DNA from 3 places in the Halomonas bluephagenesis genome. Region 1 is predicted to be linked to each of the others. Evidence: predicted binding sites of a transcription regulator. Region 1 holds the regulator's gene; each other region holds the start of a gene.
What was found. The regulator FliA, encoded in region 1, starts transcription of late flagellar genes. The targets are predictions, from matches to a motif close to CTAAAGTTNNNNNNNNNNCNGCCGATA.
Positions count from the first base shown of each region.

Region 1 (5,139 bases):
ATGGCGGTTGCGGATCCCGCTGCGTTGATTGATCAAGCCCTTAGTACCTCATTGGGGAAAGGGCGTGAAGAGCGAGGTTTCCCATCAGCTGCACACCCGCCTGGGGCCCATTCGGTGAGTTTACCGCGCTGGTCCCGGGATGTGCTGGGCCAAGGGCGTCGCCTCAGCTCTGTGCTGACGCGGCTACGTGAAAGGATTGTCGGGTTTTCAGCGTTAGAGTCGGTATGGGATATCGCCTCTTTGCCGGGTGTGTTGCAAGATAAACGCCTGGATGCGCTATTGGCTAGCGAGCCTTGTGCGGATAAGGGGCTGGGCATGGCATGGTCTCCCCGCCGTAATGAGCGGGGCTGTGACTGGTCGATGCCCGATCTCGGACTAGACGCAGACGGCGGGGGGCTTGCGCTAACCAGCCTGCAGCATCGTCAGCCTGCTGGCTGGCAATCACGTTTGTTGCGCCAGGGCGAAACGATGGGGGCCGCCGTACATCTGCTGCCCGTGTTTCCTGACCCCACCACGTTAGCGTGGTTAGAAGCCCAACACCTGACCTGGATCACGCTAGTGGCGGCCAGTCAGCGGGTATACTGTCAGGGCGAGCGTTATGCCCAGCGCCAGCTGTTTACAGATAGCCCGCTCACACATCACACCGACCTGCGTTTTCGTGGCCAAACGATGCAGCTATGGAACACCCATATGGCGGTGGAAGATGCCGCCGGCACCCCTCTGTTGGCATGGGTTGGGGAGGTTCGTGACCCTGAAAGTGGCAAACGCATCGCGCGTCGTTACTGGTTAACGCCTGCCCGGTTAGGTGCCGACGTGCGTTCGCTTCTGGTTATCCAGCTTCAAAGCGAAGGGGTATCCAGCCTGACCAAACGCGCTTGGCAGCAGTTGAAAGATTCGGATGATGGCGAGGTAAGCACTGAGGTTCGCTTATTGATGGCCAGCGGTATCGCGGCGGCGGCGGGGCACTTAGATGTTGTTAATGATGACGCTGCGATAGCACTGCGTTCCGATTTGTTAAGGCTGTTGGGTACTACTCGCAAGCGGCGCGATACGGCGATGTTAGATGCGCTTGTCCACGCGTTTATGGCTCGTGACGCTATTCGCCAGCTCAGCAGCGTTAGCCGAGAGGGGCTGGTATGAGTGCCCAGGATCAGGCAGCGGGCCTACGCAAGTGGGCAGATTTACAGCGCCAACAGCGCCAAACACAGTCTGTAGAGAGCGACCCCACGGCAGACGTATTTGCGGCTGAGCCTCTGACGCCTACGACTGATCTTTTAACAGTGCCACCGGTCGCTGCCTCAAAGCAAACCGCGGCGCCGCCCCCTGTGCCGCAAAAACCGCTTATCGTGATTGGTCTGCCTAGCAGTGGCGATCAGCAGGTGGCTAAAGTAAAAGGGCGCCTAGCCCAATGGTCAGTACTGGGCCGACGGTGGGCTGGCGACCCGGATGATTGGGATATTCACATCGTTAAGGCGGATGCCGCTAATCTTGGCCAACTGAAAGAGCGCTTTCCGCGTTGGGCGTTATGGATTAATAGCGATGCCGATGCTTTCGCACAGATGTATCGCTCGCTTCGGCAAGTGCAGGAAAACGGTGGTCCTAGGCAGCTGCTGGCGCTGCACGAGCCAAACTTGCCGCGTAGAGGTCTGCTCGACAACCTGCGGGAAGCCGCCAGCTATTATTTGGATATAGAGCTTTTACTGCTGGCGCGATGACGCTAGCCTGACGCAATGTGGCCGCGCTTTAACAGAGGCTAACAAGTGCCTCTATGAGGAATAACAATGCCTATGCTCGCTGGTTTCAAAACGCGTTATTGCAGCATGACTGCTACGCAAAAAGTTTTAACATAATGGGCTATCTCAAAGTCGGTAGCTTCAAAACCGTGCTGATGGTGGCACTAAGCGCCATTACAATGAGTGCTTATGCCGCTACTGGCAGCTGGAGTACCGAGGTGCCCAGCGTGCTGGTAGCGATGAGTGACCGAGCTGTCAGCAGCCAGCCCATTCAACCACCGGCAGGAGCTCAAGTAGAGGATGCTGCGATAGGGCGTATTCATTGGCGTTATCAAATGCCGGTCAACGCGCCGGTTAATGCGTGGCTATGCCACCCTGAACAGTGTGTTCCTTTGAACGCGATGCGGGGCTCAACCTCTGCGTTAGCCGGTAAGCAGGTGAATGGGCCGCTGCACTTTCGTTTTGCGTTGACGCCGGGCCAGCGCCCGGTGCGGGTGCAGGAACTGCAAGTGATTGTGAACTACCAGTGAACAGTGTTTAGCCGTGAGGCACGAGGATGTATACAGCACAAGGCAGGATTAAACAGAGCGAGCTGTTAACCCAATACATGCCACTGGTAAGACGTCAGGCCTTAACGCTGCAGGTAAGACTACCCGCAAGTATTGAGTTAGATGATCTTATTCAAGCCGGCATGGTGGGCTTATTAGAAGCATTGGGGCGTTTTGATGCGACCCAGGGGGCGACGTTCGCCACGTTTGCAAGCCAGCGTATTCGCGGCGCCATGATGGATGAGCTGCGCACACGTGATTGGTTACCTCGTAGTGTACGCCGCTCTGCTAGAGCCGTGGATGATGCGGTGCGCCGCCTCGAACAGCAGTTAGGACGCCCGCCAGAAGAGGGCGAAATCGCGCGTGATCTGGATATACCGCTCAGTGAGTATCAGCAATTACTTAACGATACGAACAGCGGCCAGTTGTTGCCCTTTGAAGAATTGGTGGCAGAAGGGGCAGAACCCGCGAAAGAGGAAGCCAATAACCTGCCCTTTGATCAGCTGTTAGATCAACAGCAGCGCCAGTCGTTAATTGATGCGATTGATGCCTTACCCGAGCGTGAAAAGCTGCTGATGGCGCTGTATTACCAAGAAGAGCTGAACCTTAAAGAAGTCGGGGCGGTGCTTGGAGTGACCGAGTCCCGCGTGTCTCAGCTTCACAGTCAAGCGATTAGCAGGCTTCGCGCACGCTTATATGACACCACCTAACGCCACTATTAATCACTAATAACCGGCGAGGAGCCGTTGATGAACCCATCTACGCTGATCGGTATTTTTGCCAGCATGCTATTGCTGGTAAGCGTGCTGTTTTTTACTGCAGAGTCGCCAGAAAGCTTTATCAACTTGCCGGGGCTTGCCATTGTGGTAACCGGTACCTTGGCCGCTACTTTTATTAGTTATCCGCTGAAAGAAGTGTTACGCGTGGTGCGCCTTGTGGGGTTGGTTTTTCGGCGCGAGAATACCTATGTACGTGATGATATTAACGAACTGGTTTCAATGTCGCGACTATGGTTTAAAGGCGACGTCAGGGCGGTTGAAAAGGAGCTAGAGCACACCCGTAATCCCTTTTTGCGCACCGGAATTCAACTGGTGATTGCTAATACGAAAGAAGATGAAATTTTTGACATGTTGCGCTGGCGCATTGCTCGATTAAAAGCGCGGGAACATGCCGAGGCGCAGATATTTCGTACGATGGCTACCTACGCACCCGCGTTTGGCATGATTGGTACCTTGGTGGGGCTGGTCAATATGCTGGAAGTGATGGATGCCGGGGATCTTGACGTTATTGGTCCGCGCATGGCAGTGGCTCTGCTGACAACGTTTTACGGTATTCTGCTCGCCAATCTGGTGTTCAAACCGATTGCCGTCAAGCTAGAGCGGCGCACGGAGGAGCGCCTTATCACCATGAACATGGTGCTGGAAGGTATCTCATTAATTACCAAACGACGCCTGCCTTCGTTTATTGAAGAAACGCTCAATTCCTTTGTTGCTAACTATCATGACGAGATCCGCGATGCCTCTGTGAAACCGCGGCCAACGGTTAGTTCTGCGGCAAAAGGGTAGCGCCATGCTAGATCGTGATTCACGGCACGCGCTGGAATTGCCTACTGTGTCAGGCGAGGGCGATGAAGGCTGGCTAACGAGCTACTTAGACGTGTTAACGCTGCTAATCACGCTGTTTGTCCTACTGCTTGCGTTGACGCCGCCGGGAGGAGGGGAAGCCTTTGACAGCGATAGAATGCGCTCGGCAAGTGCCGTCACCTCGCTCCCGTTGGCCAGCTTGGCAACCGGTATTCATCCCCGACACAGTGGCCTGAAGCCGCGGATGGCGGAGCTTGATATCCCCGGGGGTAGTGTCTCTCAAGGAGAAGAAGGTGTTACGCTGCGCATCGACGACAGCTTGCTTTTTCCTAGCGGTGACGCCGTACTAACGCCCCAGGGGCAAGATGTGTTAGAAAGCCTTCTGGCAGTGTTAGCGTCCTTTGAAGGCCAAATTTCAGTAGAAGGGCATACGGATAATATTCCCATTGCCACCTCACGCTTCCCCTCAAATTGGGAGCTCTCGGTAGGACGCGCTATTGCGGTTGTCCGGCATCTTGAGCGCCAGGGAGTCGCTATTTCACGTATGCGGGCAGTCGGTTACGCCGATACCCAACCCATGGAAAGTAACGCAACGTCAGAAGGCAGGTCTGCCAACCGACGCGTCGAACTGCTGTTAAGGCAGCAGACTGAGGGGTAAAGAGATTTCTTGAGGCTATCTCTGTGTCGAAGCATCACTCGCTACTACAGTCGTTCGGTGCATTACTGGTGCTCGATAACGACAGTCGGCGTATACAGGCGATTAGTAGCAACTTTGCTGTACTGCTGGGGGTAAGCCTTCCAGAAGGGCGTTCCCCGACGCTATCCAGCGTTCTAGGGAAGCGCTTAAGCCAGCGCGTACGCTACGAGCTACAAGGTCAGCAGCGTTTGCCGGGGCCGCTCACCTTTAAATGTCCCGCCCGACCAAATCGCTTCCAATTGCATGCCTACCGGGCAGGTACGCACGTATTAATTGAGATAGAACCCCTTAACACGCTTGGTAAACAGCGCTTGCTTGGCACCGTGAACGAACGCCTGATGCGTCTAGCGGAAGCTACGCATCAAGAAGAGCTGCTCGATTATTTGGTAATGGCCGTGCAAGAGTTAACGGGTCATGACCGAGTGTCGGTGTGTCATTTCGATAGTGATTGGCACGGGTTAATCGTGGCCGAATCGTTAGCTACAGGCCGTGCTCAGCCAGGTGTCGAGCTGCCGGTAGGCCGTTTGCCTGCCTTATTAGGACAGCGCTTTCCCGCCAAGGACTTTCCTATTGCGCTT
Region 1 covers NZ_CP133631.1:2,188,266-2,193,404, forward strand. The annotation lists gene flhF (flagellar biosynthesis GTPase FlhF) at 1-1,140, shown strand, start outside; gene REH51_RS09680 (hypothetical protein) at 1,137-1,715, shown strand; gene REH51_RS09685 (flagellar protein FlhE) at 1,850-2,263, shown strand; gene REH51_RS09690 (RNA polymerase sigma factor FliA) at 2,290-2,991, shown strand; gene REH51_RS09695 (motility protein A) at 3,031-3,846, shown strand; gene REH51_RS09700 (OmpA/MotB family protein) at 3,851-4,522, shown strand; gene REH51_RS09705 (sensor domain-containing diguanylate cyclase) at 4,546-5,139, shown strand, end outside.

Region 2 (5,139 bases), 730 kb from region 1:
AGCCATTGTTATAGCTATTGAAACAGGACATGGAGCGCCAAAACGCCAATGAGTGATATGCAGGATGCATCGAACTTAACCGAACTGATTAACACCATGGAACGAATGGAGCGTGAAAAAGCCAAGGTAAGCGTAGACGACGTGGTTCACGCGGTAGGCAGGCGTTCGTTTGGGCCACTGTTGCTGGTCGCCGGGCTAATTACGCTCGCGCCCATCATTGGTGATATTCCCGGTATGCCAACTCTAATGGCGATGCTGGTAGTGCTCACGTCCGTTCAGTTATTAATCGGCAGGGAAACTTTCTGGTTACCTAAATGGCTGGGAAAACGCTCGATCTCCCGAACCAAATTCGATAAAGCCATCCAGTATATGAAGAAGCCCGCCAAGTGGGTCGATGGTTTGCTAGGGGTGCGCCTAGCGTGGATGACCGGCTATATCGGGATACGCGTCACTGCCGTGATGTGCTTACTCATCGCGTTAGCCATGCCGCCGATGGAGTTTATTCCGTTTAGCGCCAACGGCGCGGGTTTAGCGCTGACACTGTTCGGTTTAGGATTAGTTGCCAGAGACGGCATAATGCTCTCGCTGGGTTTTCTACTCACCGGGGTCACCTTTACCGTTGTGCTGATTAACGTGCTATAAACCCGCGTACGATCATCCTAGCGCCGCCAAAATCGGCGACTTTTTAAAGGAGAAAATTCGCACCATGTCTGATCCAGTACCGCCTAGTTCGTTATCATCAAGCTCGTCGTCACCAAGCTCATCATCGCCACATTCATCCCAGACACATTCAGCGCCGCCACCCGCACCCAAGACGCCGCACGAACAATCGCCTTGGGAGCGGCGAATTGAAACAGCGCTTTGGAATTCGCGCTTTCTGGTAATGCTGGCGGTAGTGCCAAGCCTATTAGGCTCACTGATGCTGTTTATTGTTGGAACGCTAGATATCTTAACTGTGGTGGGTGACGTACTGCGTTACTACTTGATTGATAGCTCTCAAGATATTCACGACACCTTGGTGCCAGACATTATTATCGCCGTTGATGTTTATTTGATTGCGATAGTGCTGCTAATCTTCGGGCTAGGTATCTATCGACTGTTTGTTTCCCGTATCGATCAGGCGGAAGTGAGCTATCCCAAGCACCCGTTTAACGTAGGCTCGCTGGATCAGCTCAAGGACAAAATTGCCCGTGTGGTGATTCTTGCGGTAATTATTGAGTTTTTCCGCGCTGTGGTGGATATCCGTTTCACGACGCCACTGGAAGCCATCTACCTCGCGCTTTCGGTGCTGGCGCTTGCCGCAGCGCTTTATCTTATGAGTCTTGGCCATAAAGATGAGTAAATAAGGATAAGTAAATAAGAATGGGTAGAAACGAGCCGCTACTCACTTTTTGGCTATTCATCTTCTAGCAAGCCAACCACTAACTGGTTTAGCTGCTGCTGAAACTGACCGCCGGGCGAAGGCGGTGTTGGGTCGGAGGTGATCACCAGGGTCATCTCCCGCTCGGGAATCACATAAAGTGCTTGGCCGCCGTATCCACGCCCGTACATAACAGGCTCCTGCGCCAAAGTGGTGATAAACCATCCGTAGCCGTAACCATCGCCTGTCCAGGGCGATTGACCTCTCGGCGTCCACGACGCCTCTACCCAGCCTTCTGGTAATACTCGCTTGCCATCGACCATGCCGTCATTGCGATAAAGTTCGCCTACTTCCACAAGCGCTCTTGGGGAAAGCTGCATATCGTTGCCCCCAAAGTAAATACCTGGGGGGTCTTGCGGCCAGGCAGGAATCGTAATGTCCAGTGGTTCGCCAAGCAGGCGCTGGGCAAGGGCATGAGTACTTTCACCACTTGCCTGGGTTAGCGCCGCAGAGAGTAAATGGCTAGTGCCAGTGGAGTAGAGCATGCGACCACCGGGTTCATCGACAAACGGGCGGGTAAGCGCATCGTTCACCCAGTTGCTGCTGGCGACCCAGGCGCCATAGTTGCTACCCGATGTACGTTCTAGGCCTGCCTGTAAGGAAAGCAGATGCGCCACAGTAATATCGTTTACCCGTGGGTCTATGCCGCTAGGTAGTTGGCCTAACAGGTCTGCTAAGGGCTGCTCGGTAGACGCAATAATGCCGTCTTCAATGGCCGCACCAGTAATAGCGGCTAGCACGGTTTTAGAAAGCGACTTGATGTTGGCGGGTTTAGCCGGTCCAGGGCCGCCTTGATGACGTTCGTGAACAATATCGCCTCGGTAAGCGACCACCACCGTATGCACACGGCTGAGCGCTCCTGCTTTTTTATCAAGCGTTTGCAGCGCCTCAGCCGAAGGTTGGCTTGCTAAGGCAAACGTAGGAAGAAACCACGACACGGTGAGTGTAAGCAGTAGAGGGAGAGCAGGGCTGCGCATTAATGGACCTTCTAAGATAAAAGTTAACTCATCATTATACGAACTGGGGGTCTTGATAAATAAGTATCGTACAAGGTTCGAGGCGATAAGCGACAGGAGGTTCAATAAAAGGCAGGTTAACCCCATCAAGAGTAAATTACGCAAACATAACCAATCACTGCTAGGCTTGGGGTGTTATTTCAAAGGTAAGCACCCGGCTGCCTTTTTTGAAACGAAAAGCAAATCCCAAAACGCAAAAAGCAAGGAGTGCCGTTATGCGTAACATTATCTACATTATTGGTCTAATCGTTGTTGTGCTGTTTATTTTATCGTTGCTCGGACTGCGCTAAGCACACCACGCCAATAAAAAAGCGCCCGCGGCCCCTTCTGCAGGTCTTGCGGGCGCTTTGGTTTATAGAGCAGTACTGATCAGTTCTCAATGCCGTGGCTTTCAGAGCAAAACGAGCGCGATTAAGCGCAGTCGGCAGCACCCTGACCAAACATATCAAACATCAGTTCACGGCCCATCGTGGTCAGCACGAAGCGGTCATAATCATTAAATTCAGCGGCACCGCTTTCTTCAAGTACCCGTTGGCATGTTTTCCAACTAGCGCAATGACCATTCAAATGAGCCAGCTCGCGCCGGGAAAGACCGCGCTGCGGCAAGGTAATAGTTTCGAGCACATGGCCGTTATCGTAAAGAAGCTCAGCAACGGTAGAAAGACAGTGGCGTAGGCTGCGCTGCACATGATAAGCGGCAGACGCTACGGTGGATGCGGGGTGTGACACCTCGGAAGGCATAAGTCGTTCTCCTGCAAACGGCCCTAAAATGGGCTTGTTGCAGTGCATTATAAAGCAATACAGATGTTAGACCAAGGTCTATATTTAGAGGGTTGTAGTTCCTCTGTCCCTATTAGGGTGCTACATGGTAGTAGATACTACGGTTTATTAGTGAACTCTTATGCCAATGCCTATTCAGAAGGTAAAGATGAATAAAGTTAAGGGTGGTGTTTGATTAATAGTTGAGTTTAATTAATTGAATTTATTCGGTTAAAATATTTTCGCTACCAATTGTTACTTTGCGTTACGTAAATGGTGAGCAAAGAGTGTTATGTTCAAGCTATAGCTAACCTTGTCGAGACTTCAGGGTGAAGAAATCAACAAATAGTGCTACGCAATAATTCATACACAAACGGTATTTATAGTAGGTAGTAAGCGTAGCAGCATTTTAGAAAAGGCATGTGTTTTATGGCTTTGATTACATCACTTGGTATTGGCTCTGGATTGGATCTCACCGGCTTGTTAGATAAACTTCGTGAAGCAGAGCAGCAAAAGCTAGTGCCAATTCGACAGCAGGTTGAATCTGAGCAAGCAAAAATATCTGCATTTGGGCAATTGAAAGGTGGACTATCGCAGTTGCAAACAGCGGCTTTAGCACTTAATAACGCTGATCTTTATGAAAGCTTAACCACCTCTGTTGAGGGAGATGGAGTTCGTGCGGTTACCAGTGATGATGCCCAGCCTGGCCAATATGAGGTTGCCGTAGAGCAGCTAGCCACAGCAGGCAGCCTTGCAACTGAACGCTTAGCAGCGCCAGATGAAGCGATTATCGACGGTGATACTGAACTGGCATTTGCATTTTCAGATAGTGATATGAGCCTCATCACTATTGCAGATGGGAGTTCTCTCGAAAATATTCGTGATGCGATTAACACTGAAAGTGATGGTCGCTTGAATGCCTCTATTATCAACGATGGCGAAGGGTATCGGTTGTCGGTTAATGCAACAGAAACAGGGGCGAATGCCAGTATTCAAAGCACCAATTTTAGCGATATTTTAGCCGATGATGTTGCCACCAGTGATTCTCAGGTAGTGCAAGAAGGCTTAGATGCGCTCGTTAACGTGAATGGTATCGATATTGTCAGCTCGTCGAACCAGATAGAAGAAGCCATCCAAGGAGTAACATTAAATCTAAATGAAGCGAATACATCCAATACCATTACCGTCGCCCAGGACAGCCAGGCCATTAATGAAGAAGTGAAGGCTTTTGTTGAGGCGTTTAATACGCTGAAAGGCACCATCGGTGATTTGACAGCCTTTGATGCCGCAAGTGGCCAAGCGGGCCAACTTAATGGCGATAGTGCTACTCGTGCTGTTGAATCTACGCTACGTAGTGTACTTAGCGGCATGGTGGATGGGGAGGGTTTACGAGTTCTCTCTGATGTGGGTATTTCTCTACAAGTAGATGGGACTTTGGAACTTGATGAAAGCGTGTTAAACAGCGCAATTGCCAATCAGCCTGATGCTTTGGCGAATTTCTTTGCAGGGCCTGATAGCAAAAGCGGTATGGCGGGGCAGGTTAATGAGGCTATTGGACAGATGTTGAATGATTCAGGAGCCGTGCAAAACGCTATCAGTGGGTCAGAGCGTCGAGTTGAGTCTTTTGATGATCGACTCTCCCGCACTGAGGTTCGTATTGAAGAGACGGTGGAGCGGTATCGTACTCAGTTCGCTCAATTGGATACGATGATGTCCCAAATGAACTCCACCAGTAATTATTTGACACAGCAGCTGGCAGGCTTGAATCAGCAGCAAACACAAAGCTAATAAAAACAAAACCATACAGTTGGCTTAGCGTTTAAAAGAAGCCAAGTTTCACTAACTTGGCTTTTTTTATGTCTGATAGGGAGGGCGGATGCAGACTCTGAGTGCAACACACTCATTGGATGGTTGATGGGCTTTCATGGTACTTGGCCATCAGCT
Region 2 covers NZ_CP133631.1:1,462,827-1,467,965, reverse strand. The annotation lists gene REH51_RS06460 (exopolysaccharide biosynthesis protein) at 49-642, shown strand; gene REH51_RS06455 (YqhA family protein) at 707-1,342, shown strand; gene REH51_RS06450 (serine hydrolase domain-containing protein) at 1,396-2,397, opposite strand; gene REH51_RS06445 (hypothetical protein) at 2,848-3,177, opposite strand; gene fliD (flagellar filament capping protein FliD) at 3,625-4,983, shown strand; gene REH51_RS06435 (IS30 family transposase) at 5,096-5,139, opposite strand, start outside.
Region 2: a site for FliA is predicted at 3,491-3,517, ahead of fliD (flagellar filament capping protein FliD). Genes of this name have one in related genera too.

Region 3 (5,139 bases), 730 kb from region 1:
CTATCACACGCTGGCGGTACTCACCCCAGCTATTGGCGACCAACTCCTGCAAACCTGCATTAATTAAGTGAGTGGCACTGTGGCGACCGGCAAAAGTTGGCCCCGGCAGGGTAACAACAGGCACCCCCATTAATAAAGCTTCACAGGTAGTTAAACCACCAGAATAGGGCCAAGTATCTAACGCAATATCGATACGCTGGTAGGTGCCTATAAAGTCCTTATGATTGATAGGACCTTCTAATAAAATGCGCTCCTGCTCTATGCCGTGCTGGGCCATTTCATTCCATATACGCTGGCAATAGTCTTGGCTCTCGTACAAAGGTCCTCGCAAAAGTAGGCGGCTTTTCGGCAGTTGGTGCATTAAAATAGCCCACTCTCCGAGAAGCTGTGCACTAATTTTTGCAGCATTATTTAAACAGCCCAACGTAATATAGCGATTTTTAAGTGCAGGTAGTGACGTTGTGTTCGGTGCATACTCACAGGGAGAGTAACAAATATAGTCATCCGGCAATCGAATCAATTTCTCTGTGTATTGATCGTCGACACCTTCGGGCGTTTCGATACTATCTGACAGTAGATAGTCAATAGACTCTAGACCCATCGTATTTACCAGCCCACCTACCCACTTAATGCATAAAGGTGCTGGCCGCATGGAGATAGCTTGCAAGCAGCTACCATCACCATGCCCCGAAAGGTCAATAAGGATATCTATTTCATCATTCCGAATTTGCTCAGCTATCGCCTTTTGGCTCAAATGACGAACTTGCCGCCACTGCTTGCAAACATTACTAATTTTTTTTGTAAACTGATCATTAATATCACTGGTAGAGTAAGCATAAAAATTTATATCAGACCGACTTCGCTCCAGGGCGGCAGTAATCATTTGACCAACTGGGTGTGTTCTAAACCCGGAGGATATCAAGCCTACTTTTAGTGACTTATCTAATTTCTTAACATTCTCAGGAGAACTAAGCTTAAATAAAGAAAATCTTTCATCCCAACCTTTCGCAAAATCGATTATTTCTTCTTGAGTAACAGATGGATCATAGTGTTTAGAAAAGAAAATATTTGAATAAGCCATTACAAAATCAGGCCTTTTAGCCAAAGCTTTCTGATAGTAGCTTTCGGCTCTTTTGTACTCCCCCATATCTTTGTATAAATTACCTAAATTATTATAAACAGAATGATTTCCGGGAAATTCATTTTCCAACAGCAGATAATTTTCAAGGGCTCTACTAAAGTACTTGGTCTGGTACTGCAAAGAACCTATAAGTAAGCGTGCTTTTAATTCATCATAACCTAGCTCCAGAGATTTTTGGGCATATTCAAGCGCTGCAGCATGCTGCCCAGAACTCTGTAGCATTTCTGCCAGCCGGTACTGCGCAGGAGCGTATTGGGGTTGAAGTGCTACGGCTTTCATTTGATGCTTAATTGCTTGCTGTGCTTCTCCTTGTCGGTAGTAGACAGCTGCCAGGCTAGTGAGCATTAATGCGTCCTCAGCATTAAACTCGTAGGATCTCAATAGAGGAGCCAAAGCGGCCGAAAAATCACCTGCCTCTAACAACGTCGTACCGAGCGCTTTCCATGCAAATGCACTATCAGGGTAGTTCTCAGTCATTCGCTGTGCCGCCTGTTGAGCTTGTGACAGCTGCTTGGCGTTATAGAGCGCCATAAAAGCACCCACCTCTTTTTTAGGCACACCTAAATCAAGGCTGTTGTTTTTTATTGACTGAGGAGAAATAGTTTTTTTCTGACGTGTTTTTTTCTTAGCCATGGTGCGCTTTGCCCGAACGAAATTTATGAGTAGTTGCGTACTACTATACTCACTTCATGCTTTCTACAAACGATAAAAACCCGAGCCTAAGCTCGGGTTCTTTAGGTTTAAAACTGACTTACTGAAGCAAAGAAAGAACGCTCTGAGGGCTCTGGTTCGCCTGGGCCAGGATAGAGGTCCCCGCCTGTTCAAGAATCTGCGCGCGAGTCAGGTTGGAGACTTCAACGGCATAGTCAGCATCCTCGATCCGCGAACGGGCAGCCTGCAAGTTCGTAGAAGTCGTCTGAATATTATCAAGGGCGGTTTCAAAACGGTTCTGCACGGCACCTAAGTTACTACGCTGCTTATCAACTTCTGACAAACGTGCATCCAAAATTGCCAGCGCGTCGCTATCTCCACCGGCATCGGTGGACATCACGTCAAAACCATTCGCATCAACCGAACGTGCTACGCCACCAACGCTTGCAAGTGTTCCTGCCGCAACAAAACCACCGCCAGCAGTCGCTTGCATATTCCAACCACCGCCCGTCGCAATGCTACCATCTGCTTCAGCACTGCCGATCGTAATGGAAATAGTTTCGCCGTCTTTAGCGCCCACCTGAATACTGAATGTAGTATCTGCATCCGCATCAAACAAATTTCGTCCGTTAAACTGAGTCTGCTCGGTTACCCGATCAATTTCAGCTAGGCGCTCGTTGACCTCCTCCTGAATGGAGTCGATGTCCTGCGCGGTGTTGGTATCATTTTGTGCTTGAACGGTCAGCTCACGAATACGCTGTAAGTTATCGTTGATTTGGTCCAGTGAACCTTCAGCGGTTTGCGCCAGTGAAATACCGTCGTTAGAGTTACGAGCAGCTTGGTTCAGGCCAGTTACAGTGCTGGTCATCCGATTGGCAATGGCCTGGCCAGCGGCATCGTCAGCAGCGCTGTTGATACGCAGGCCTGAAGAAAGACGCTCTTGTGCTTGCTGTAGCGAGCTTTGCGCACCCTTCAAGTTGTTTTGGCCAATCAACGCTGTAATGTTGGTATTAATAACAGACATGTGCTTCTCCTACATATGATTACTGGCCTAATCGGCCTGCCTTACGGCTTGCTGCCGTTGTATTAATTAACGGCAGACTGAGGAGATACTTAAATTTTTACGCTCTTTATTTGTAGAAATAATGTACCAGCCTTAATTTTCAACCTAGATCTCATTTCCTTGCATGACAGACCGAACATAGACCAACCCTCATCTCCCTTCTGTGAACTATGTGTATCCAAGGAGTAAACCTACCCTCGACATGTATATCAGCTGCAGGAAACCTAAATTTATAGATTAATTGCGGCCTTTTAGATCAGACGACAGCATCCCCAACAACTTGATTGTCCAATAAAAATTCCGGCATCAGTGGGCACTGATGCCGGAACATTGGCTTACCGGATAATCGACGTAAATATTAATTATCGGGCGTTATGACATTAACCTAAATTTGGCTTACTGGAGCAGAGAAAGAACGCTCTGCGGGCTCTGGTTCGCCTGGGCAAGGATAGAGGTCCCTGCCTGTTCGAGAATCTGCGCGCGAGTCAGGTTGGAACCCTCAACCGCGTAGTCAGCATCTTCAATACGTGAACGAGCTGCCTGTAAGTTCGTAGAAGTCGTCTGGATGTTGTCTAGCGCAGTTTCAAAGCGGTTCTGCATGGCACCCAAATTGCTACGTTCTTTATCAACAGTTGATAAGCGCTCGTCCAGAATCGCCAAAGAATTGGCTTGCAGAACATCAAAACCAGCAGCGCTAACGCCGCGGGTATCGCCAGTTGCGAGATTACCCTGCGTGCCTGCGGCCAACGCGGAGAGCATGTTCCAGCCACCAGCAGCAGTAGAATCGCCGGCACCACTCGCTCCGCCAATGCTAATTGAAATAGTTTCGCCGTCTTTAGCGCCAACTTGAATAGAAAAGCTAGTACCTGAGGCAGATGCATCAAACAAATCGCGCCCGTTAAACTGAGTTTGTTCAGTAACACGATCAATTTCAGCTAGACGCTCGTTAACTTCTTCCTGGATAGAGTCGATGTCTTGGGCAGTGTTGGTGTCATTCTGCGCCTGAACCGTCAACTCACGAATACGCTGCAAGTTGTCGTTAACTTGATCCAGCGCGCCTTCAGCTGTCTGTGCCAGCGAAATACCGTCGTTAGCATTACGTGATGCTTGGTTCAGACCAGTCACTGTGCTGGTCATGCGGTTAGCAATAGCCTGGCCAGCGGCATCGTCAGCAGCACTGTTGATACGCAGACCTGAAGAAAGGCGCTCTTGTGCTTGCTGTAGCGAGCTTTGTGCGCCTTTCAGGTTGTTTTGGCCAATCAACGCGGTGATGTTGGTATTGATAACAGACATGTGCTTCTCCTACATATAGTTACTGGCCTGATCGGCCTGCCTTACGGCTTTCTGCCGTTATATTAATTAACGGCAGCTAGGGGAAATACTTGAATTTTTTACGCTCTTTTTTGTAAAAAAGTATCAACCACTAACGTCTGCCACTACTTGCCCCTTTCAATAGCACAGCCTGTCGCTAATTTCATTCATACTGGCCACTTCGGCGCCATTAAAAAACCCCAACCTTTCGGGCTGGGGCTAAAAGAAAACTGAACTCGAAAGACGCTATCTACGATTTGCCATTTGCGAATTCATCATATCCAGCTGCTGGAACAAATAGCCGCTGGGGGAGTTCATTTGCGACATCATCATATCTAACTGAGTAAACTGCTTACGATAGCGCTCAACCGTGCGCTCAATAGACGTTTCCATTCGCTCAAAGCGGCTATCCAACGACTCCACTCGCCCCTCCGCACTACGCTGGGCACTGCCCAATGCGCCATTTTCGCTTAGCACCCTATCCAATACCGCACTTACCTGCCCCCCCATACCAGCGTCATCACTGTCGCTGGCAAAAAATGCCGCCACGGCATCTTGATTGTTCGCCACAGCATCACTCATTTTGGTTGAATCAAGCTCAAGGGTGCCATCTTTTTTAAGCTCAATACCGATGTCGGATAGGCGAGAGATATCACCGCCGGGCACATTACCTACCAGCGCAGAGCGCAACTGGGATTCAATAGAACGCACTGCACGATCACCAATCAAATCGCCTGCTGCATCGCCACCGCCATTGAAAGCCGTTAGCTCACCGATTTTGGCTTTCAGATCATTATAACCTTTTACAAAGCCTTCGACGGCTTCACGCACAGCCAACGTGTTTCGCGCGACGACTACGGTATTCGGGCTATCCGCTTCGGTCACCTTTTCTACATTTAGTGTCACACCAGCGATGGCACCTTGGACGCTATTAGTTTCACTGGTAATTGCAATCCCGTTTACTTTCAAATTG
Region 3 covers NZ_CP133631.1:1,455,897-1,461,035, forward strand. The annotation lists gene REH51_RS06415 (O-linked N-acetylglucosamine transferase family protein) at 1-1,774, opposite strand, end outside; gene REH51_RS06420 (flagellin N-terminal helical domain-containing protein) at 1,893-2,816, opposite strand; gene REH51_RS06425 (flagellin N-terminal helical domain-containing protein) at 3,252-4,148, opposite strand; gene fliD (flagellar filament capping protein FliD) at 4,413-5,139, opposite strand, start outside.
Region 3: a site for FliA is predicted at 2,884-2,910, ahead of REH51_RS06420 (flagellin N-terminal helical domain-containing protein). Genes of this name have one in related genera too.